DNA from 2 places in the Kosakonia radicincitans DSM 16656 genome. Region 1 is predicted to be linked to the other one. Evidence: predicted binding sites of a transcription regulator. Region 1 holds the regulator's gene; the other holds the start of a gene.
The links. Region 1 encodes LexA, which represses DNA repair genes until DNA is damaged. Its sites were predicted from a motif close to TNCTGTATGTACATACAGNA; they were not measured.

Region 1 (12,140 bases):
CACTGAATCTAAAAACTGCCGGACGCGGCTGCATGTTATCCGGCCTGCGGGGTTCTCTCATCCCACAGGCCGGATAAGCGCAAGCGACATCCGGCGGATACGTCCCGGCTTACACTTCCGCTTGCGTCGCGCTTTCAATCGTCAGACGCACATCCGACGTTATCAAGTCTGCCAGCATCTGGTAAACGCCCAGCGTTCGCGTCGGGTCTGCATCGCCGCTGTCGCTGATATACCCTTCATCACGCAGCGTTAACACCAGCGTGGAGAATACCGCTTTGTCGAAGAATTCCGGCGCGTTGATACCATGCAGCACAGACAGACGTTGCGCCAGCGTGCGGCTCTCTTTTTCCAGCGTGCTGCGGTTCATTGACGGCGTGTTGCCAAGCAGCCAGAAGGTGATGGCATAGCGCTGTAACGTCTCGCGCGCACCGGCGGCCAGCAGTTGCAGCGTCCGCGAATGGGCCGGGTTGATGCTCAGGAGATCGTCTTTGACAGTAATTAAGCCCTGGCGCAGCAGCTCTTGCGTCAGGTTTTCCAGCACTTCCGCCAGCTCGGCTTTTTCCCAGCGCAGGAACAGCTCGGCTTTCAGCAGCGGATAGAGCAGCTCAACGTGGCGCAGAATATCGCTACGGGAGATGGCGCGATGCTGGGTCACGATCGCCGCCATCAGCGACGGCAGCATCAGCATGTGGGCAATGTTGTTGCGGTAATAGGTCATCAATACTGCCTGTTCGCGCGGCAGAATAATGATATCGCCGATGGTGTCTTTCTCGACTTCGAACTTATTCATCTGCAACGCGTGGTCGATAAGCGCGTCCGCGCTGGCGGCAGGCGTTGTTGAATCCGGCGAGTAAGGCACATTGCGCATCAGTTCGAGGTAGCAACTGAGTTGTTCGGTTAACTGCTCGCGCGTCAATGAACGCTGGCGCGATGCCAGCAGCGCCGTACAGCACAGGTTCATGGCGTTGGCCGCACCGGCATTGTTAATGCGAACCATCAAATCGGCGGCAATGTTATTTACCGTCGGCGTCAGCCATGCCGGGCGAATCGCTTCGATGGGATCGATAGATTCGCGCCACTCCGGAACATGGTGATTCAGGTAGTTCATCAGCGGAATGGGTTCACCGAAGTTCACATAACCTTGCCCCAGATTGCGCAGCTTGCTCAGCCCGCGCACCATCTGCACCAGGCTCTCTTTCTCTTTGGTTGCGCCGCGCAGCTCTTTCGCATAGGTGCCCACCTCCATCACATGCTCATAACCGATATAAATCGGTACCAGCGTGATTGGGCGCGTACCGCCGCGCAGCATCGCCTGGATGGTCATCGACAGCGTACCGGTTTTCGGGTCCAGCAAACGGCCGGTACGTGAACGACCACCCTCGACGAAATACTCAACCGAATAACCGCGGCTGAACAGTTCGCCCAGATATTCGCGGAACACAGTGGAGTAGAGTTTGTTGCCTTTAAAGGTACGGCGAATAAAGAAGGCGCCCAGGCGGCGGAAAATCGGCCCGGCGGGCCAGAAGTTCAGGTTGATGCCTGCGGCAATGTGCGGCGGCACCAGCCCCTGGTGATAGAGCACATATGAGAGCAGCAGATAGTCCATATGGCTGCGATGGCAGGGCACATAGACAATCTCATGGCCGTCGTGCGCAAGCTGGCGCACGCGTTCGGCGTTGTGCACGTTGATCCCCTGATAGAGACGGTTCCAGGTAAAGCCGAGGATACGGTCGGTCAGACGGATCATTTCGTACGAGAAGTTGGCGGCAATCTCTTCCATCAGCGCGATAGCGTTTTGCTGCGCTTTGTCGTGAGAGATTTTTTTGCTGCGCGCTTCGTCTTCGACCGCACGGGCAATCGCTTTAGAAGAGAGCAGCTTATTGAACAGATCCTGACGCGCCGGCAGACGCGGCCCAACGGCGGCCAGACGCTGTCGCGCGAAATGCATACGCGCCACACGCGCCAGTTTCTGCGCGATAATTTTATCGGTGCCGTGCTCGGTCGCCATGCGGCGCAGGGAGACGGGCGGCGAGAAGCGCACAAAGCTATCGCGGCCAAGCCAGGAGATCGCGAAGAATTTCTGGATGCCGTTCAGCATGCGCAGCGGCGGATTAATCTCGCCTTTTTCACGCCCCGGAGAGCGGCCAAACATCACCGATACCGGCACCATTTGCACATCCAGATCCGGATGGCTGCGGTGTAAATCCAGGTAGTCGTGGAACAGTTTGATGGACTCTTCTTTTGGCGTGTAATAGGTAAACACGCGCGGCCCGCCATGAATAAACACGAAACGCGGCAGTAATACGCCGTCGATTTCCAGGGGTTCCAGGGGATCGGGCAGTTCGTGCGCCAGACACTGAGCACGCAACGTCATCAAATCTGCCTTAGAGTTATAAGGCAGCACGTACATAATAGGACGTGAAGTATCGAGACCCAGTTCCTGTGCAGGTTCTGCAGGTATCGATTTACTTTTTACCAGTACACTTAATGGTAAATTCAGTAATTTGTAGTAAATTCGTGGCCAACCGGACATAAAAGATGAAAAGCCTCTGGTTAATAATAGTGCCATTGCGCCGCAAGAATATCAGAAAGCGCACGTAATTTCTGTTGTACCTCAGTACGCTGATGTAGACATTGACGTTTATTACATAAAAAGGTTCTTTTCATGGCCAATAATACCACCGGAATTACCCGAATCATTAAAGCAGCAGGTTACTCATGGAAGGGCGTTCGCGCTGCATGGATCAATGAAGCCGCCTTCCGTCAGGAGCTGGTAGCCGTTGTTTTAGCTATCATTATTGCTTGCTGGCTGGACATTGACACGGTCACACGGGTATTGCTGATTAGCTCGGTGTCGCTAGTAATGATTGTTGAAATCCTAAATAGTGCAATTGAAGCTGTCGTAGACCGAATTGGTTCTGAATTTCACGAACTTTCCGGTCGGGCGAAGGATATGGGATCGGCGGCAGTGCTGATGTCGATCCTGCTGGCGCTGTTTACCTGGATCTCGCTTCTTTGGTCGCATTTTCGATAACGCTTCCAGAAATCAATAACTCCCTGGTTTTTTGCTTAAATTTGGTTCCAAAATCGCCTTTGACTGTATATACTCACAGCATAACTGTATATACACCCAGGGGGCGGGATGAAAGCATTAACGGCCAGGCAGCAAGAGGTGTTCGATCTCATCCGCGATCGCATCACCCAAACCGGTATGCCACCAACGCGTGCGGAAATCGCACAGCAATTGGGGTTCCGTTCCCCAAATGCGGCTGAAGAACACCTGAAAGCGCTTGCGCGCAAAGGGGTTATCGAAATCGTCTCCGGCGCATCGCGTGGTTTGCGTCTGCTGCTGGAAGAAGAAGAGGATATCGGTTTACCGCTGATTGGCCGCGTTGCTGCGGGTGAACCGCTGCTGGCGCAACAGCATATCGAGGGTCACTATCAGGTCGATCCCGATCTCTTCAAGCCTCACGCGGATTTCCTGCTGCGCGTCAGCGGTATGTCGATGAAAGACATCGGTATTATGGACGGCGACCTGCTCGCAGTGCATAAAACGCAGGACGTGCGTAACGGCCAGGTGGTCGTCGCACGTATTGATGATGAAGTTACCGTGAAACGTCTGAAAAAACAGGGTAACACCGTCGAACTGCTGCCGGAAAACAGCGAGTTTTCCCCGATCGTCGTCGATCTGCGCGATCAAAACTTCACCATTGAAGGGCTGGCGGTTGGCGTCATCCGTAATGGTACATGGCTCTAACGCCTGTTCTTTTCGCAGCGACACAGAATACCGTGGCGCTGCGTAATACACTTTTCCCCCATTGATTCGACACTGCCATGCCGTTGCTGAATGCATCTGACAGAGCACTGTGGCGGCTTGCGCTGCCCATGATCTTCTCCAATATCACTGTTCCGTTACTGGGACTGGTGGATACCGCCGTGGTCGGGCACCTGGATAGCCCTGTTTACCTCGGCGGCGTGGCGATTGGCGCAACGGCTACCAGCTTTTTGTTTATGCTGCTGCTGTTTTTGCGGATGAGCACAACCGGTCTTACGGCACAGGCGTTTGGCGCGAAAAACGCACCTGCGCTGGCGCGCGCGCTGGTACAACCGCTGCTACTGGCGCTGTTGGCTGGCGGGGGAATTATGTTGCTGCGTACGCCGCTCATCGATCTAGCGCTGCACATCACCGGTGGGAGCGAAGCCGTGCTGGAACAAGCGCGGCGCTTTCTTAATATCCGCTGGCTGAGTGCGCCAGCGTCGTTGGGAAATCTGGTATTACTCGGCTGGTTGCTGGGCGTGCAGTATGCCCGTGCTCCGGTGATCCTGCTGGTGGTAGGGAACCTCCTCAACATTGTTCTCGACCTGTGGCTGGTGATGGGTCTGCACATGAATGTGCAGGGGGCAGCGCTCGCCACCGTTGTGGCTGAGTATGCGACTTTCGCCATCGGTCTGCTGATGGTGCACCGCGTGTTGGTGATGCGCGGCATCACCCTGCCAGCGCTGAAAAATGCCTGGCGCGGCGGTATGCGGCGCTTATTAGCGCTTAACCGCGATATCATGCTGCGCTCGCTGCTCTTGCAGCTCTGCTTTGGCTCAATCACCGTACTGGGCGCGCGTCTTGGTGGCGAGACAGTCGCCGCTAACGCGGTGCTGATGATGTTTCTCACCTTTACAGCGTATGCGCTGGATGGTTTTGCCTACGCGGTCGAAGCGCATTCCGGGCAGGCCTACGGCGCGCGCGACGGCAGTCAATTGATGGAAGTCTGGCGAGCGGCGTGCCGCCAGGCCGGGCTGGTGGCGCTGTTCTTTGCGGCGATTTATGCGCTGGCAGGCGACAACATTATTGCCTTGCTGACTTCGCTTCCTGCCTTGCAGACGCTCGCCGGGCATTACCTATTCTGGCAAGTGATTCTGCCGCTGGTGGGCGTGTGGTGTTACTTGCTGGATGGCATGTTTGTTGGCGCCACGCGCGCAGCGGAGATGCGTAACAGTATGGCGATTGCCGCTGCCGGGTTTGCTGTCACGCTGCTGACGGTTCCGGTGTTGGGGAATCACGGTTTATGGCTATCGCTGACCGTCTTTCTCGCCCTGCGCGGGCTTACGCTTGCCTGGCTGTGGCGTCGCCACTGGCGTAATGGCAGCTGGTTTTCCGACGCGAATCCTTCCTGATATTGCCAGGCTTTTGCCTGTTCCCTCGTCTCGCTTATGCTGTTTTTAATCATCTCGACGGTTAAAGATTCCGAATAAAAATCGATTGCCGGAATCCTTAACTACAATAATCAGTACGTTCAGCAGAACGAATACATATTTAACCGAACGATAAGGAGTCAACGATGAATAAAGACGAAGTCGGCGGTAACTGGAAACAGTTCAAAGGCACTGTTAAAGAAAAATGGGGCAAACTGACCGATGATGATATGACCATCATCGAAGGTAAACGTGACCAGCTGGTAGGTAAAATCCAGGAGCGTTACGGTTATGCCAAAGACCAGGCGGAGAAAGAAGTTACAGATTGGGAAACGCGTAACGACTACCGCTGGTAGCCTGCACATCTCCTCATTGTGCTAACCCTCTAAGGCTACCCTGCCCGAAGGTACAAGGATGTACCACCCCTCCAGCTGTTTTATCTATCGTCCCGCTCAAAAGATTAACGTGGCTTTTTCTTCACCTGCACGGTGTGGTCGTGGTGGCAATGGTCGTGATGACGGCAGGACTCCACTTCGACACAGTCTGCACATAAGCCGTGAGCTTCAATGACATTATGTCGCAGAGCAAAGCCCATCTTTGCCGCCAGCGCATGCATAATATCTTCCACGCCTTCCGCCTGCTCTTCTTTTACCGAACCACAGCGATCGCAGATAAACATCGCGGATGTGTGCGTCGGCTGGTCAAAAAGGTGGCACAGCACGTAGCTGTTTGTTGATTCGACTTTATGTACGAACCCTTGTTCCAGCAGGAAATCAAGAGCGCGATACACCGTCGGCGGCTTGGCCTGCGGTTCGCTTTCACGCAGCAGATCGAGCAGATCGTACGCGCTGATGGCACTTTGTTGCAGGCTGAGTAATCTCAACACTTCAAGACGCTGGGGAGTCAGGCGCACGTTGCGCTGCACGCACAGCTTTTCAGCCTGCGCTAACATCTCTTGCGAAGTGGTCTTATCCATAGGCGCTCTCCGGTTGGGGAAATACAAGCCATACACTTTACCATGTCCTGTCGAAAACGCCGAGATCGTGGCCAGCAATCTCCATTTCTCTGGATCGCTTCCCGAAATGGATTCCGTCATCTATAAATAGTGATGGTCATCACTTAAAACAATAATCTCCGGGTACTTACGGGTATTCCGGCAATTTAGCTTCATTTTCTTACGTTATTCACAGCAATAGTGCATTCCTGTTTGTGCGAATACTTACAGGCTTAAAACTCATCTGGCTACGAGACGCATACTGTGGAAAAAAAACGTAAACTTTCGCTGGTCGCGATCGCTGTCTCCTTTTTTGTGGCAAATCAGGCAGGGGCAGCCAATACCTGGGCAGAAGCACGTAATGATGCAATGGGGGGAACGGGCGTTGCATCTGCGAATTATGGCAGCGGGCCATTAATCAACCCGGCACTGTTAGCAAAAGCAAAACCCGATGATGATATTACCGTCATCCTGCCGAGCGTACAGGCGCAAATTAGCGACAAAGATAATCTGCGCGACGAGATCGACGATATCAATGACAAAATCGATGGCTACAAAGATGTGGTCGATAACCTCACCGCTGCGGAAATTATTGCTAATCCGCTCGGTACGGTAAGGCAATTTCAGAGCGCCGCGGGCGATTTGGCGAATGAGCTGGAGTTTCTGAGAGGGAAAACAGCGCAGGCCAAAGCCGCCGCCGGTATCGCGGTAAGTATCCCCAATGATGTCCTTTCCGTGGCATTTGTGACGAAAGCTTATGCCCATGCGCGCGTCACGTCGTCAATCGATCAGCAGGACATTGACTACCTGCGCAGTATTGAGAACAGCACCGCCGTCGCCGCCGGTGAAGCGCTGAATGCGGTGATATCGCCGAATGGCAGCGAAGAAATCACCAAAAACCTCAACTCAACCGCTTCAGGCCGCGCGGCTATCGTCTCGGATTACGGCATTGCGATGGCTCGCCAGTTTGATGTCGGCGGCGTACCGTTATCCGTTGGCGTGACGCCAAAATTACAGAAAACCTGGGTCTACAACTATACGGCGTCGATTTATGACTACAAAAGTAGTGACTGGAACAGCAGCCGCTACCGTACCGATGATACCGGCTTCAACGTGGATGTCGGCCTGGCCGCGGATTTCGGCGAGAATGTGACGGTCGGTTTGACCGGTACAAACCTGATCTCCCGTGACATTGATACCAAAGACATTCGTATTCGCAACGGCAGAACGGGCGATGTGGTGAGCTATAAAGATACTTACCAGATTAGCCCGGTCGTGACGGCAGGCGCGGCATGGCATAACGACCTGCTGACACTGAGCGCCGACGGTGATTTAACCGAGACTAAAGGCTTTAAGAGCGAGAAAAATTCCCAGTATGTCGGCGTGGGTGCGGAAGTTCGCCCGTTGAGCTGGCTGGCGGTGCGTGCCGGTTACCGCGCGGATGTCAAAGGGGATGATAAAAACGTCTTTACCGGCGGTGTCGGATTTGCGCCGTTTAATCGCGTGCATATCGATCTGATGGGTCTGGTGGGTGAAGATCAAACCTGGGGGGCCGGAGCACAGCTTAGCGTGACTTTCTGATGAGTAACCGGAGGCATTGCGCCTCCGGTTTTATTGGCGCTTATTTACCGGTGAGCTTGTCGTAGCTGGTCATCAGATTACGGTAATCAGGAATATGGTTGGAAAACAGCGTTGCCAGACCTTCAATATCATTACGCCAGTCGCGGTGTAATTCGCAGGCGGCACCAAACCATGTCATCAACTGCACGCCAGCCTGGGACATACGATCCCATGCGGAATGACGTGTAATTTCATTGAATGTTCCTGAAGCGTCGGTAATAACAAACACTTCATAGCCCTCTTCAATGGCGGATAACGCCGGGAAAGCAACGCACACTTCCGTCACCACGCCAGCAATAATCAACTGCTTCTTGCCGGTTGCTTTGACGGCCTTAACGAAATCTTCGTTATCCCAGGCATTGATGTTACCCGGGCGGGCAATATAAGGCGCATCCGGGAACTGCGCTTTAAGTTCCGGTACCAGCGGGCCATTCGGTCCGGTTTCAAAACTCGTGGTCAAAATCGTGGGCAATTTGAAATATTTGGCGAGATCGCTTAACGCCAGAACATTATTTTTGAACTTGTCCGGCTCGATATCTCTTACCAGAGATAACAAACCCGTTTGATGATCAACTAACAGAACGGCTGCATCATTTTTATCAAGACGAACATACGGTTTAGACATAATAACTCCCTGTTTCAGTTGACAATAGCTTTCTGCTATTGGGTTAAGACTCCTTGTGCGTTAGAAAAAATATAGAAAGGGAACCGTGTCTCAACAAGGTGAAAAAATGCCTTCTCCAGTGACTTACAGCGAATGTGATACAATAGAAAATCTTATTGTCTATTGCTTTCGCTCACCGGCGGAATAGCGGTGAGAGCACCTCTTTTTCTGGAAATCAAAGCACGGTAATTCTGAAATGACTAACGCCAGCCAAACCAGCGTAATGCCTGTAAATTCTGACAATCACTGGTATGGGCGATTCAGCGTCGCTCCGATGCTCGACTGGACGGACAGACATTGCCGCTACTTCCTGCGTTTACTGTCGCGCCAGACGCTGCTCTATACCGAAATGGTGACGACGGGCGCCATTATTCATGGCAAAGGTGATTATCTGGCGTACAGCGAGGAAGAGCACCCGGTGGCGCTGCAACTGGGCGGCAGCGATCCGGCACAGCTTGCGCACTGTGCGAAGCTTGCGCAAGCGCGCGGTTACGATGAGATCAACCTTAACGTCGGTTGTCCGTCCGATCGCGTACAGAACGGGCGTTTTGGCGCCTGCCTGATGGGCGAAGCGCAACTGGTGGCGGACTGCGTGAAAGCGATGCGCGACGTGGTTTCTATTCCGGTGACGGTGAAAACCCGTATTGGCATCGACGATCAGGATAGCTACGAATTCCTCTGCGATTTTATTGGTACCGTTGCTGGTAAAGGCGAGTGTGAAAGCTTCACCATTCATGCCCGTAAAGCCTGGCTCTCTGGTCTGAGTCCAAAAGAGAACCGCGAGATCCCGCCGCTGGATTACCCGCGCGTCTATCAACTTAAACGCGATTTCCCGCACCTGAAGATGGCGATCAATGGCGGTATAAAATCGCTGGAAGAGGCCAAAGCCCATTTGCAGCATATGGATGGGGTCATGGTCGGGCGCGAAGCCTATCAGAATCCGGGAATTCTGGCCGCTGTCGATCGGGAGATTTACGGTGCCGATGTTGTGGATGCCGATCCTGTCGCCGTGGTTCGCGCAATGTATCCCTACATTGAACGCGAACTGAGCCAGGGCGCTTATCTTGGTCATATCACGCGTCATATGCTCGGGTTATTCCAGGGCGTGCCGGGCGCGCGTCAGTGGCGTCGTTATCTGAGCGAAAATGCGCACAAAGCAGGCGCTGATATCGCGGTAGTGGAGCACGCGCTAAACCTGGTGGCATCGAAGCGTTAAAATTTCACTAAAAGATGGTCAAATTCACTAAGCCCTGCACTGCGTTGCAGGGTTTTTTATTTTAAAATCAAAAGGTTATTTTTGGCATGCTTCTTGTAATGTAAAAGGCATTACCGATTCTCTGGAGAAGATCATGCTGGAACTACTGTTTATTATTGGCTTTTTTGTCATGTTGCTGGTGACCGGCGTTTCACTGCTCGGCATTATCGCCGCGCTGCTGGTTGCCGCCGCAGTGATGTTTTTGGGCGGACTTTTTGCTTTGATGATCAAACTGTTGCCCTGGCTGCTGCTGGCCGTGGCGGTAGTCTGGGTGATTCGTACTATCAAAGAGCCGAAGGTTCCACGTTATCAACGCAATAACCGCTGGCGTTACTAAAGTATTGAGTGGTTCGTCACAACCCTGAGACATTTCCAGCAGCATTGCTTAGAACCGAATAGGATTTAGATATCAAATCTGTCACTATCGCGGCGTTAACGAATTCATCGCGCTGTACCCTACAATGCAGCCGAACTAAAAAAAGAAAGGGCTTCCTGCGGGAAGCCCTAATTCTTTCTGAGACTTATCTCACGGGATCAGCAGGCTTGAGCCTTGCGTGGCCCGGCTCTCCAGCGCTTCATGCGCCCGTTGCGCATCCTTCAGCGCGAACTTCTGGTTGTCGGCCACATCCACTTTAATTACCCCGCTGGCGATCAGCGAGAACAGCTCATTGCTGGCTTCCTGTAACTCTTCGCGGGTGGTGATATAGCCGTTCAGGGAAGGGCGGGTGGCATAAAGAGAGCCCTTCTGGTTGAGAATGCCCAGGTTCACGCCAGTAACTGGCCCGGAGGAGTTGCCAAAACTGACCATCAGCCCACGGCGATGCAGGCAGTCGAGGGAAATTTCCCAGGTATCTTTACCCACCGAGTCATACACCACGCTGACCTTTTTACCGTCGGTCAGCGCCTTAACGCGTTCAACCACATTCTCTTCGCTGTAGTTGATCACCTGCCAGGCGCCGGCCTGTAATGCACGCTGCGCTTTTTGCGCCGAACCTACGGTGCCGATAAGCTTCGCGCCCAGCGCTTTCGCCCACTGGCAGGCAATCAGCCCGACGCCGCCCGCCGCTGCGTGGAATAAAAAGATCTCATTGGGTTTGATGTCGTAGGTTTTGCGCAGCAGATAGAACACCGTCAGCCCCTTCAGGAACGAGGCGGCGGCTTGTTCAAAGGAGATGGCGTTTGGCAGGACGGCCACTTTGTCTGCCAGAACGTTATGCACCGAACTGTACGCGCCAAGCCCGGATTGCGCATATACCACGCGATCGCCGACCTTAATATGCGTGACGTTACTGCCGACTTTACTCACCACGCCAGCGGCTTCGGTTCCCAGCCCGCTTGGCAGCGCGGGAGGCGGGTATAAGCCGCTGCGAATGTAGGTGTCGATGTAGTTGATGCCAACGGCTTTATTTTCCACCTGCACCTCGTTTTCTGCCGGAGCGGCGGGGGTAAATTCCACCGCGCTGAGCACGTCGGGGCCGCCATGCTTGTGAAATTCTATTCGTGTCGCCATGCTTCCTCCTGATGTGATAATCTTTCGAACCATTCATAACCCGGATAGCTCCATTCACTATGGCAGGAAATAAACCCTTCAACAAACAGACTGAAACCCCTGACAGACAGGTCGAGGGAATGAAAGTGCCTCCACATTCCATCGAAGCGGAGCAGTCGGTGTTGGGCGGTTTAATGCTGGATAATGAGCGCTGGGACGACGTCGCCGAGCGCGTCGTGGCCGAAGACTTTTATACCCGTCCGCACCGTCATATTTTTACCGAGATGCATCGCTTGCAGGAGATGGGGAAACCTATCGACCTGATCACCCTGGCTGAATCGCTGGAACTGCAAGGGCAACTGGATATTGTCGGCGGCTTTGCCTATCTGGCTGAGTTATCAAAAAACACGCCAAGTGCGGCGAATATCAGCGCTTATGCCGATATCGTGCGTGAACGTGCCGTGGTTCGCGAGATGATCGCGGTAGCCAATGAAATCGCTAACGCCGGTTTCGATCCGCAGGGGCGCACCAGCGAAGATCTGCTCGATCTGGCGGAATCGCGGGTGTTTAAGATCGCCGAAAGCCGCGCCAATAAAGACGAAGGTCCGAAAAATATCGCCGATGTGCTTGAGGCAACTGTCTCGCGCATCGAACAGCTTTTCCAGCAGCCGCATGATGGTGTCACGGGCGTGAACACCGGCTATGAAGATCTCAATAAAAAGACGGCAGGTTTGCAGCCGTCAGATCTGATTATTGTTGCTGCCCGTCCGTCGATGGGTAAAACAACATTTGCCATGAATCTCGTCGAAAATGCGGCAATGTTGCAGGATAAACCGGTTCTTATCTTCAGTCTTGAGATGCCATCAGAACAGATTATGATGCGTTCTCTGGCGTCGCTGTCGCGCGTGGACCAGACGCGCATCCGTACCGG
Region 2 (12,140 bases), 110 kb from region 1:
CCTGGTGGAATACCATCTCCCTGGAATCCACCACGTCGCCATTTAGCAAAATGTCTACCGGGTAAATTCCAGGTAGCTGGCTTCCTTCGTTAAAAACCGAAATATCAACGTTTCTTCCTTCTTCGCCACCTAACAGTGCGGGATCAAATGACCAGCTTTCTGCCGCCGCATTCACTGATGAACATGTGCAGGCAGCTATCCCAAAAGAGAATAATGGCAGAATATAATATTGTTTTACTGTCATATAAATGTGAGTTAAACAACGTTGAATATTATTGTTTTATAAACAGTAATGTGGCCCTAAATATATCTTCTGCCCTTCGATAAACGCAAAATCAAAGAGGATAAAAACGCGCATCGTTGTCATAGAGCAAGAGTGGTATCAATAAATTAGCACCTGCATATTAATTTCACATATTCATATGCATAATAAATGCGCTTGCTTCTACGCCGTGTCGCATTAAATAACATGGTTATTCTGCGTTGGTTTGCCAGGTCTGGCTTTCACCGCCGTAATCGTTCACGATCTTCCATTCAATCCTTTTACTTCTTGTCGCGGAAGGCAGTGTGAAATCACGCGAAGAGAAGGGCGCAACGTACTTGATATCCTGTACGGTAATGTCATTAATTTTTAGCGTACTGATATTAATGTAAAACGGTGAGTTATTCGTTGCGGTCAACTTATTACCGTGCTGTTGCCATTGCAGGCGATTTTCTGCATCGTCAGGATGGCCTTTTAACGCGCCTGGCCGAATGAGCAGTTTGATGCAATTATTTATAGTGAGTTGAACGTTCAGTGATACTTTATCGGCCTTTTCTTTTGCCCACTCGTCTCCCGCTTTAGGGGGAATTCCCTTAACACATAACCACTGTAAAGTTTCACGGTCGGCCCTGAAATTACCGCCGGTGCGCACAATACGTAATCGGCTGGACTGCTGTCCGTCCAGGCGCATCAGCGGGGGCGTTACAACAAACGGTGCTTTATTCTTCCTGTTTTCCTCCAGCGCCTGAGACTGAATCAGAATGGGGTAATCCTGCGGATTGGTTACCGTCAGGGTTGTACCGTTAGACGCAGGATCATAAATCAAACGAGAGGCGCCAAGCCGGACTGAAAACGTTTGGGTCGACGTTGCAGAATGGGAGGATGCGGCTGAGGCGATGTCAGGGAAAAAGCAAATAGATACGGCTAAAAGTGACAATGCTGAAATATTTTTTTTCACGTGACTACCCTGTATGAAAATATAAGAAAAAACGCTAATAAATAGTTGCGCAGAAGAAATCATTTTTTACGGAACTTAGCCCGGGTTTTGTTATGTCCAACACCACTCTGTGGTGCTAGTCTGTGCAGTTATTTAGTACCGTCAAAAAATATGAGTCATTCCTTTTTTAATATGCGCTAAGCATAATCTTATTAAAGGCGCTTGCCTGTAATAAGGTGTATCTAAAGTATTGCATGGAAGAGAAGAACAGGTAAACCAGCCAGGTTCAATGTCTGGTCGCCACAAAAATGTAAAATCATTTTTTTTGCTGGTGTTTTTTTATGCTGAAATTATAAAAGACATTAAAATACATGCTATTAAAAGATGCTATCGTTGAGTGTTTTCGGGGGAGCAATTTCTTATTTCTGATAGGGTAATGGAATTTTCTTGATCCCATCAAACTTTTTCTTAATGAAAAACGAAGATTTCATATAAATCAGTTTCCCTTCATTCAGTGTTAATACGGTCAGAAATTCCTGAAATTCTCGTATTAGCATTTTATTTTTAATATTGCTGGCCGGGGAATTTCCCCGGCACGGATATTATTTTTTACTGTACTGGGCAAACCATGTCAGCATGCGTTGCCAGCCATCTTTTGCCGACTCTTCATGATAACTCGGGCGGTAGTCGGCATTAAAGGCATGGCCCGCTTCCGGGTAAATCACAATCTCGGCAGTGGCATTGGCTGCCCGCAGCGCCTGGCGCATAGTTTCCACGCTTTCGAGCGGAATGCCGGTATCCTGCGCACCGTATAAACCCAGTACCGGCGCGGTCAGATCGGTTGCGACATCTACCGGGTGGCGCGGCGAGTTGAGAGATTTCTCTCCCACCAGCTTACCGTACCAGGCTACCGCGGCTTTCAACTGCGGGTTATGCGCCGCATACAGCCAGGCGATACGGCCGCCCCAGCAAAAACCGGTGATCAACAACTGATGCGCATTGCCGCCATTGCGCGCCGCCCAACTGGCGACGTGGTCGAGATCGGCCAGCACCTGGGCATCCGGCACCTTGCTGACCAGCCCGCTCAGTAGCGTCTGGATATCGGCGAAATCATTCGGATCGCCCTGGCGGAAGTAGAGTTCAGGCGCAATGGCGAGATAACCTTCCAGCGCCAGGCGGCGGCAGAGATCGCGGATATGTTCATGTACGCCGAAAATTTCCTGTACCACAATGACAATCGGCAACGGGCCATCGGCATTTTTGGGGCGGGCATGAAACGCAGGCATATTGTCACCCTGCGTTGGAATGGAGGTTTCGCCTGCGATTAGGGCGTCCTCCGGTGTGTGAACGATGGTGGAAGCGTGAGGCGAAGCCGCAGGTGCAAAGCCCGGCTGTTTGTTGGTTGTCATGGCATTCTCCATACCCTTTTATTAGCGCTCCAATAACTATAGACGGAAGGTCTGGCGCGCGCGCAAATCCCCGTTTCATCGACTATCTTTGCTGCTGCGTAGTGAGATACAGCATGTTAATGTGATATGAATCACTAATTTATGGAAATGATATGCAAACATTTTCGTTCATGGTGACGTCAATCACGAAAACGGACAGGCGCCTTCTGTAAAGTGGCTTTTTGCCTCTCCTGATAAAACCAACCACAGAGGAGTCTGTTATGTCCAGGTCTGATGTTTTTCATCTCGGTCTCACCAAAAACGATTTACAAGGGGCTACGCTGGCGATCGTCCCTGGCGATCCGGAGCGTGTGGAAAAGATCGCCGCGCTGATGGATAAGCCGGTCCAGCTGGCATCTCACCGCGAATTTACCAGCTGGCGTGCCGAACTGGATGGCAAACCAGTTATTGTGTGTTCCACCGGTATTGGCGGTCCGTCAACCTCTATCGCCGTAGAAGAACTGGCGCAGCTTGGCATCCGCACTTTTCTGCGTGTCGGCACGACCGGGGCGATTCAGCCGCATATCAATGTTGGCGATGTACTGATTACCACCGCCTCCGTGCGCCTTGATGGCGCCAGCCTGCATTTTGCGCCGATGGAATACCCGGCGGTAGCTGACTTTGCCTGCACCACGGCGCTGGTCGCAGCGGCGGATGCGATTGGCGCAACCAAACACATTGGCGTAACGGCATCTTCCGACACCTTTTACCCTGGCCAGGAGCGTTATGACACATTCTCCGGGCGTGTGGTGAAAAGCTTTAAAGGCTCAATGGAAGAGTGGCAATCAATGGGTGTGATGAATTATGAAATGGAATCCGCGACGCTGCTGACCATGTGTTCAAGCCAGGGGCTGCGCGCCGGGATGGTGGCTGGGGTGATTGTGAATCGTACCCAGCAGGAGATCCCGAACGCAGAAACGATGAAACAGACCGAAAGCCACGCCGTGAAAATCGTGGTGGAAGCCGCGCGTCGCCTGCTGTAATTCCTCTCTCCCGGTGCCCGGTAATGCTGCATTTACCGGGCCTGACAAATCCCTTTCCGTTTCTGCGTAGCGCCTCGCAGGAAAAGCCCTTCCCAACTGGACGTTTATACAGCACAATTCCCGCTTGTACGGATAAGGTCTGGAGGAGGCGTGGTGGACACTTCAATCATCGTCATGGCAGCGCTGGCGCTGGCAGGATTACTGGTCGGCTGGCTGGCTGCAAGCTGGCGCGGAGCGCAGCAGCAGGCGGAATTGCTTGCCGAGCAACGTGATGTGTTTAGTGAACTGAGCGCCGCCCGCCAGCAGTTAGTTCAGAGTGAACACTGGCGTGAAGAGTGCGAACTGCTCAATAACGAGCTGCGCAGCCTGCAACATATTAACAGCTCGCTGGAAGCCGATCTTCGTGAAGTCACCACCCGTCTGGAATCCACCCAGTTGCATGCGGAAGAGAAGCTACGCCAGATGCACAGTAGCGAGCAGCGTCTCAGCGAACAATTTGAAAACCTTGCGAACCGCATTTTTGAGCAGAGCAACCGGCGGGTGGATGAACAGAACCGCCAGAGCCTGAACGGCCTGCTAACGCCGCTGCGCGAGCAGCTCGACGGTTTTCGCCGTCAGGTGCAGGAGAGCTTTGGCCAGGAAGCGCGCGAACGCCATACGCTGGCGCATGAAATCCGCAATCTGCAACAGTTGAACGCCCAGATGGCGCAGGAGGCCATCAACCTGACGCGCGCATTGAAAGGCGATAATAAAACGCAGGGCAACTGGGGCGAAGTGGTGCTGACCCGCGTGCTGGAAGCCTCCGGTCTGCGCGAAGGGTACGAGTATGAAACCCAGGTCAGCCTGGAAAACGACAGCCGCGCGCGTATGCAGCCGGATGTGATCGTGCGCTTACCGCAGGGCAAGGATGTGGTGATTGATGCCAAAATGACGCTGGTAGCCTACGAGCGCTACTTCAACGCCGAGGATGAATTTACCCGCGAAGGCGCATTGCAGGAGCATATTGCCTCGGTACGTAATCATATTCGCCTGCTGGGGCGCAAAGATTATCAGCAGCTTCCCGGCCTGCGTAGCCTCGACTACGTTCTGATGTTTATTCCGGTGGAACCGGCATTCCTGATTGCCCTCGACAGACAGCCCGAACTGATAACGGAAGCGCTGAAGAATAACATTATGCTGGTCAGCCCGACCACGCTGCTGGTGGCGCTGCGCACCATCGCCAACCTTTGGCGCTATGAGCATCAAAGTCGCAACGCACAGCAGATTGCAGAAAGGGCGAGTCGACTGTATGACAAAATGCGCCTGTTCGTTGATGACATGTCGTCCATCGGCCAGAGCCTGGATAAAGCACAGGATAATTACCGTCAGGCGATGAAAAAACTCACCGCCGGGCGCGGCAACGTGCTTGCACAGGCGGAGGCATTTCGCGGCCTTGGCGTTGAGATCAAGCGTGAGATTAATCCAGAATTAACGGCTGAAGCGCAGGCGCAGGATGAAGAGTTTCGCCTGCGAGCAGGGCAGGAAGCGTTAAACGAATATAATGAAGACAATCAGTTAGACGATGCAACGCAGGATGAGGAACCTGACCAGAAGGCGTCATCGGCCGGTTGAATCGTAGGGCAATTGCGTCCAATCTGATACACTTCACAAACAAATTCTTAAATAGCAGGCACTAAGATGGCGGAAGATTCAAAAGAGACAACACACTTTGGTTTTCAGACCGTCGCCAAAGAAAACAAAGCCGACATGGTGGCGCATGTTTTCCATTCGGTCGCGTCAAAATATGACGTTATGAACGATTTGATGTCGATGGGCATTCACCGTTTATGGAAGCGTTTTACCATTGATTGCAGCGGCGTACGCCGTGGGCAGAAAGTTCTCGATCTGGCTGGCGGCACTGGCGATCTGACCGCTAAATTCTCGCGTCTGGTGGGTGAAACCGGGCAGGTTGTGCTGGCTGATATCAACGACTCAATGCTGAAAATGGGGCGCGAAAAGCTGCGCAACATCGGCATTATCGGTAACGTCGAGTATGTACAGGCAAACGCAGAAGCGTTGCCGTTCCCGGATAATACCTTCGACTGCATTACCATCTCTTTCGGCTTGCGCAACGTAACGGAAAAAGAGCAAGCGCTGCGCTCCATGTTCCGCGTGTTGAAACCGGGCGGGCGTCTTCTGGTGCTGGAGTTTTCCAAACCGATTATTGAGCCGCTAAGCAAAGTGTACGACGCGTACTCTTTTCATGTTCTGCCGCGCATTGGCCAACTGGTGGCAAGCGATGCCGACAGCTACCGCTATCTGGCGGAATCCATTCGTATGCATCCCGATCAGGAGACCCTGAAAGCGATGATGCAGGACGCGGGTTTTGAAAACGTTGATTACTACAATCTGACCGCCGGTATTGTTGCTCTGCACCGTGGCTACAAATTCTGACAGGAGTGCGTATGCCCTTTAAGCCGATGGTGGCCGCCGGAATCGAACGCGCGTTGAATACCTTTCTCTACCGCGAAAGCGCGCTGATATCAGCGCGTCAGCGTCTGTATGGCAAAGTTTTACGCGTTGTTTTGCAGGAGTTTTCCTCGCCGTTTGTGCTGGTGTTCAGCGAACAGCAGATCGATGTCCTGAGCGAATGGGAAGGCGAGGCCGACTGTTCGGTTATCACCCAGTTGAGGGTGTTGCCGAAACTGCGCGATCGCCAGCAACTGACCGCGCTTATCCGCAGCGGCGAGCTGGAAGTACAGGGGGATATTCAGGTCGTGCAAAACCTGGTGGCGCTTGCCGATCTCGCTGAGTTCGATCCCGCTGAGGTGCTTGCTCCCTGGACGGGCGATATTGCCGCCGAGGGGATCAGTAAATTCCTGCGCGGTGGCGCGCGCATACTACGCCACGGCGTTCAGCGCCAACAACGCTACGTCGCTGAAGTGTTAACCGAAGAGTGGCGCGTCGCGCCGGGCGCTCTGGAAGTGGCCTGGTTTGCAGAAGAGACGGCGGCCGTGGAACGTGCGACGGAAGCATTAGCTCAGCGCCTGGATAAACTGGAGGGCAAATGACGCCAGGTGAACTGCGGCGGCTCTATTTCATCATCCAGACTTTCTTGAGTTACGGGCTTGATGAGCTCATTCCCAGAATGCGTATCACCCTGCCGCTGCGGATCTGGCGCAGGATGCTGTTCTGGATGCCTAACCGGCACAAGGATAAAGCACTTGGAGAACGGCTGCGTCTTGCGTTGCAGGAACTGGGACCGGTGTGGATCAAATTCGGTCAAATGCTCTCTACCCGCCGCGATCTTTTCCCCCCGCTGATTGCCGATCAACTGGCAATGCTACAGGATCGTGTCGCGCCGTTTGACGGGCATCTTGCCAAACAACAGATCGAAAAAGCGATGGGCGATCTGCCTGTTGAAACCTGGTTTGACGACTTCGAGATTGAACCGCTGGCGTCTGCATCGATTGCTCAGGTTCATACCGCGCGGCTGAAAGAGAGTGGCAAAGAGGTGGTGATCAAGGTGATCCGCCCGGATATTCTGCCGGTGATCAAAGCCGATCTTAAGCTTATTTACCGCCTGGCGGCGTGGGTTCCGCGCCTGCTGCCGGACGGCCGTCGTTTACGTCCGCGTGAAGTCGTGCGGGAATATGAAAAAACGCTGATCGATGAGCTGGATTTGTTGCGTGAAGCCGCCAACGCGATCCAGTTACGGCGTAATTTCGAAAACAGCCCGATGCTGTACGTGCCGGAAATCTACTCCGACTACTGTAGCCAGAATATGCTGGTAATGGAGCGCATTTACGGTATTCCGGTCTCGGATGTTGTGGCGCTGGAAAAGAACGGCACCAACCTGAAATTGCTGGCTGAGCGTGGCGTGCAGGTCTTCTTCACCCAGGTTTTTCGCGACAGTTTTTTCCATGCCGACATGCATCCTGGCAATATTTTTGTCAGCTACGATCATCCGGAAGACCCCCAGTATATCGGCATCGATTGCGGCATTGTGGGTTCGCTCAACAAAGAGGACAAACGCTACCTGGCGGAGAACTTTATCGCCTTCTTCAACCGCGATTACCGCAAAGTGGCGGAACTGCATGTCGACTCCGGCTGGGTGCCGCCGGACACCAATGTCGAAGAGTTTGAATTCGCCATTCGTACGGTGTGCGAGCCGATATTTGAGAAGCCGCTGGCGGAAATCTCCTTTGGCCACGTGCTGCTTAATCTCTTTAACACCGCTCGTCGCTTCAATATGGAAGTGCAGCCGCAACTGGTGCTGCTGCAAAAAACCTTGCTCTACATTGAAGGTGTCGGTCGTCAGCTCTATCCGCAACTCGATTTGTGGAAAACGGCGAAACCTTTTCTCGAAACGTGGATCAAAGATCAGGTGGGTATTCCTGCGCTGGTCCGGGCGTTAAAAGAGAAAGGACCGTTCTGGATAGAGAAAATGCCGGAGCTTCCTGAACTGATCTACAACGGTTTGCAGCAAGGTAAACATTTGCAGCAGAGCGTTGATAAGATTGCCAGCGAACTACAGGTTAACCATGTACGTCAGGGGCAATCCCGTTATCTGTTTGGTATTGGTGCAACATTGTTGCTTAGTGGGACGCTACTGTTGATCAATCGGCCCGACTGGGGGCTTGCTCCCTTGTGGGTTGTCGCTGGCGGTGTTGTTGTCTGGCTGGCAGGTTGGTACAAGACGCGCTAAGCCATTGGTGCATATCGGGGGCCTGAAGCACAGAAGCTGCCAACAAAGAGGCAGCGTAATGGATAATGTGTATACTGAGGCCTGTTTTTAACATCATCTGTTACAGAGGATTATGTATGGGTGGTATCAGCATTTGGCAGTTGTTGATTATTGTCGTTATCGTCGTGCTGCTGTTCGGAACGAAAAAACTCGGTTCGATTGGTTCCGATCTTGGGGCTTCCATCAAAGGCTTTAAAAAAGCCATCAGCGATGATGATAAAGAGGAAAAGCAGGATAAATCGGCACAAGATGCAGATTTCACCGCGAAATCCCTCTCTGACGATGCAAAATCCAACGACGCTAAAAAAGACGAAAAACGTCACGACAAAGAGCAGGTGTAATTCGTGTTCGATATAGGTTTTGGCGAACTGTTACTCGTTTTTATCATCGGCCTCGTTGTGCTGGGGCCGCAGCGTCTGCCTGTGGCAGTGCGTACTATTGTGGGCTGGGTCCGCGCATTACGCTCGCTGGCGACAACGGTGCAGAATGAATTGACGCAGGAGCTGAAGCTTCAGGAGTTCCAGGAAAGCCTGAAAAAGGTTGAGAAAGCGAGTCTGGAAAACCTGACGCCGGAATTAAAAGAGTCAATGGACGAACTGCGCCAGGCGGCGGAATCGATGAAGCGCTCATACAGCGTTCACGATGCGGAAAAAGCGAGCGATGAAGCAAATACCATCCATAACCCGGTGGTGAAAGAGAGCGAAGCGCAGCGCGAAGGCGTTACGCCGTCTACCGCTGAGCATCAGGCCAGCGCGCCGCAGCAAGCTCCCGAAGCCGATGAAGAGAAAAAATCGCCGACGGTAAACCCCGCGGTAAAAGACACGGCTCCGGTTTCCGACTCCTCACCTTCTTCAAGTGAAAAATCCTGAACATGGCTGTAGACGATACCCAACCGCTTATTGCACATCTTATTGAGCTGCGTAAGCGTCTGCTGAACTGCATTATCGCCGTAATGGTGATTTTCCTCGCGCTGGTTTACTTCGCGAATGATATTTATCAGCTCGTTTCCGCGCCGCTCATCAAACAGATGCCGGTCGGGGCGACAATGATCGCCACGGATGTTGCCTCACCGTTTTTTACTCCGATCAAGCTGACCTTTATGGTGTCGCTGATCCTCTCGGCGCCGGTCGTTCTGTATCAGGTATGGGCATTTGTTGCTCCGGCGTTGTATAAGCATGAGCGCCGCCTGGTCGTGCCGTTGCTGATCTCCAGCTCGTTGTTGTTCTATATCGGCATGGCATTCGCCTACTTTGTGGTGTTTCCGCTGGCGTTTGGCTTCCTGACGCATACCGCGCCGGAAGGGGTGCAGGTTTCTACTGATATCGCCAGCTATCTCAGCTTCGTCATGGCGCTGTTTATGGCTTTTGGCGTCTCGTTTGAAGTGCCGGTAGCCATTGTGCTGCTGTGCTGGATGGGGGTAACCACGCCTGCCGATCTGCGACAAAAGCGTCCTTATGTGCTGGTAGGTGCATTTGTCGTTGGCATGCTTCTGACGCCGCCGGATGTCTTCTCGCAAACGCTGCTGGCGATACCGATGTACTGCCTGTTTGAAATTGGCGTCTTCTTCGCCCGCTTCTATGTCGGCAAGCGCCGTATTAGCGATGATGAGAACGACACAGAAACCAGTGAAGAGTAACTAACCGCCCGTCAGGGCGGTTTTTGTATGGGGAAGAACATGTTTGATATCGGCGTCAATCTGACCAGTTCGCAGTTTTCCAGAGATCAGCGCGAGGTGGTCGCGCGTGCGCAAGCGGCGGGCGTCAAGGGTATGTTGATAACCGGTACCAATCTGCATGAGAGTCAGCAGGCACAACAACAGGCACAGCGCTACCATCACTGCTGGTCAACAGCGGGCGTGCATCCTCACGACAGCAGCGGCTGGACGGCGGAAACCGCACAGGCAATCCGTGCTCTGGCATCATTGCCGGAAGTGGTGGCAGTGGGAGAGTGCGGGCTGGATTTCAATCGCAATTTCTCCACGCCGCGTGAACAGGAATACGCCTTTAGCGCCCAGTTGGCGCTGGCCGCTGAACTGAATATGCCTGTTTTTCTGCACTGTCGCGATGCGCATGAGCGCTTTCTGGCTTTGTTAGATCCGTGGCTGAATAAGCTGCCAGGCGCCGTGTTGCATTGCTTTACCGGCTCAGCGCAGGAGGCCAGAGATTGCCTCGATCGCGGTATGTATCTTGGGATTACCGGTTGGGTGTGTGATGAACGTCGTGGGCAGGAATTACGCGAAGTGGTGCCACTGATTCCAGCCGAGCGGCTGCTTATCGAAACGGATGCGCCTTACCTGCTGCCGCGCGATCTGGTGCCGAAGCCCGCATCGCGGCGTAATGAACCGGCGTTATTGGGACATATTCTTGCCACGGTCGCCTCGCTGCGTGGCGAAGAGGTTCAGTGGCTGGATACGGTGACGGATAAAAACGTGCAGCGTCTGTTTGGCATCGCGTTTTAACGCCGCTTCAGGCCTTACGGAAATCGGTATTTTTGACGCTTTGCAGTACCTGCTTATTCAGCATATGCAGCAGCAACATCGAGCGTGTTTCGCCGTCAGGCTCCTTAAAGATGGCCTGCAACCCTTCAAGTGCGCCTTCGGTAATTACCACATCATCGCCTGGAAAGGGCGTTTCGGGATCGGTCACGCCTTCCGGCTGATAGATCGAAAGCTGATGGATAACCGAGGGGGGAACGCGAGCCGGGTGCATACCAAAACGCACGAAGTGGCTGACGCCGCGCGTGGCGTTAATGGTGGTGGTGTGAATCACCTCGGGATCAAACTCTACAAACAAATAGTTGGGAAAAAGCGGTTCATTCACGATTGTGCGTTTGCCGCGTACGATTTTTTCCAGGGCGATCATTGGCGTCAGGCAACTGACCGCCTGGCGTTCGAGATGTTCCTGGGCGCGCTGGAGCTGGCCTCGTTTGCAGTAAAGTAGATACCAGGATTGCATAATGACTCTTTTCCGTAAGTTCGGGCGAAAGAATATCAAAACCGCAGCACGATGGCTAAGTTCATTATAACGCTCACGCCAGGCGCTGCTGAATTTCACGTCGATTTAACAAAAATACAGCAACCTCAGATTGAACACCGTATAATAAAGCGCTTATCTGGAGGCGATAATACACCGCATGAAATACAACGACCTACGCGACTTTTTGACATTGCTTGAGCAGCAAGGGGAACTGAAGCGCATCACGCTGCCGGTTGACCCTTATCTGGAAATGACCGAAATAGCCGATCGCACTCTGCGTGCCGGTGGCCCGGCGTTGCTGTTTGAGAATCCGAAAGGTTATACGATGCCGGTGCTGTGTAATCTGTTCGGTACGCCGCGTCGCGTCGCGTTAGGTATGGGGCGGGAGGATGTCAGCGCGCTGCGTGAAGTGGGTAAACTGCTGGCGTTCCTGAAAGAGCCTGAGCCGCCAAAAGGTTTCCGCGATCTCTTCGATAAGCTGCCGCAGTTTAAGCAAGTACTGAATATGCCGACGAAACGTCTGCGTGGCGCGCCCTGTCAGCAAAAAGTGCTGCAGGGCGATGAAGTTGATCTGACCACCATTCCCATCATGCAGTGCTGGCCGGACGATGCCGCGCCGCTGATTACCTGGGGGCTGACGGTGACTCGTGGACCGCACAAAGAGCGGCAGAACCTGGGGATCTATCGTCAGCAGCGGATCGGTAAAAATAAGCTGATCATGCGCTGGCTCTCCCACCGTGGCGGTGCGTTGGACTTCCAGGAGTGGCAGGCTGCGCATCCCGGCGAACGTTTCCCGGTGGCGGTTGCGC

Region 2: rmuC (DNA recombination protein RmuC) is a predicted target of LexA. The motif match lies at 3,725-3,744, and genes of this name have one in related genera.

The regions. Positions count from the first base shown of each region.
Region 1 is NZ_CP018016.1:5,438,015-5,450,154, reverse strand. It holds gene ubiA (4-hydroxybenzoate octaprenyltransferase) at 1-6, shown strand, start outside; gene plsB (glycerol-3-phosphate 1-O-acyltransferase PlsB) at 110-2,533, opposite strand; gene Y71_RS26180 (diacylglycerol kinase) at 2,666-3,034, shown strand; gene lexA (transcriptional repressor LexA) at 3,143-3,757, shown strand; gene dinF (MATE family efflux transporter DinF) at 3,835-5,169, shown strand; gene Y71_RS26165 (CsbD family protein) at 5,334-5,543, shown strand; gene zur (zinc uptake transcriptional repressor Zur) at 5,648-6,163, opposite strand; gene Y71_RS26155 (conjugal transfer protein TraF) at 6,446-7,762, shown strand; gene ycaC (isochorismate family cysteine hydrolase YcaC) at 7,803-8,426, opposite strand; gene dusA (tRNA dihydrouridine(20/20a) synthase DusA) at 8,662-9,681, shown strand; gene pspG (envelope stress response protein PspG) at 9,815-10,057, shown strand; gene Y71_RS26135 (quinone oxidoreductase) at 10,247-11,230, opposite strand; gene dnaB (replicative DNA helicase) at 11,290-12,140, shown strand, end outside.
Region 2 is NZ_CP018016.1:5,543,750-5,555,889, reverse strand. It holds gene Y71_RS26685 (fimbria/pilus outer membrane usher protein) at 1-244, opposite strand, end outside; gene Y71_RS26680 (fimbria/pilus periplasmic chaperone) at 474-1,220, opposite strand; gene Y71_RS26675 (dienelactone hydrolase family protein) at 1,802-2,608, opposite strand; gene udp (uridine phosphorylase) at 2,869-3,630, shown strand; gene rmuC (DNA recombination protein RmuC) at 3,784-5,241, shown strand; gene ubiE (bifunctional demethylmenaquinone methyltransferase/2-methoxy-6-polyprenyl-1,4-benzoquinol methylase UbiE) at 5,308-6,063, shown strand; gene ubiJ (ubiquinone biosynthesis protein UbiJ) at 6,075-6,680, shown strand; gene ubiB (ubiquinone biosynthesis regulatory protein kinase UbiB) at 6,677-8,317, shown strand; gene tatA (Sec-independent protein translocase subunit TatA) at 8,434-8,697, shown strand; gene tatB (Sec-independent protein translocase protein TatB) at 8,701-9,225, shown strand; gene tatC (Sec-independent protein translocase subunit TatC) at 9,228-9,992, shown strand; gene tatD (3'-5' ssDNA/RNA exonuclease TatD) at 10,032-10,814, shown strand; gene rfaH (transcription/translation regulatory transformer protein RfaH) at 10,822-11,310, opposite strand; gene ubiD (4-hydroxy-3-polyprenylbenzoate decarboxylase) at 11,489-12,140, shown strand, end outside.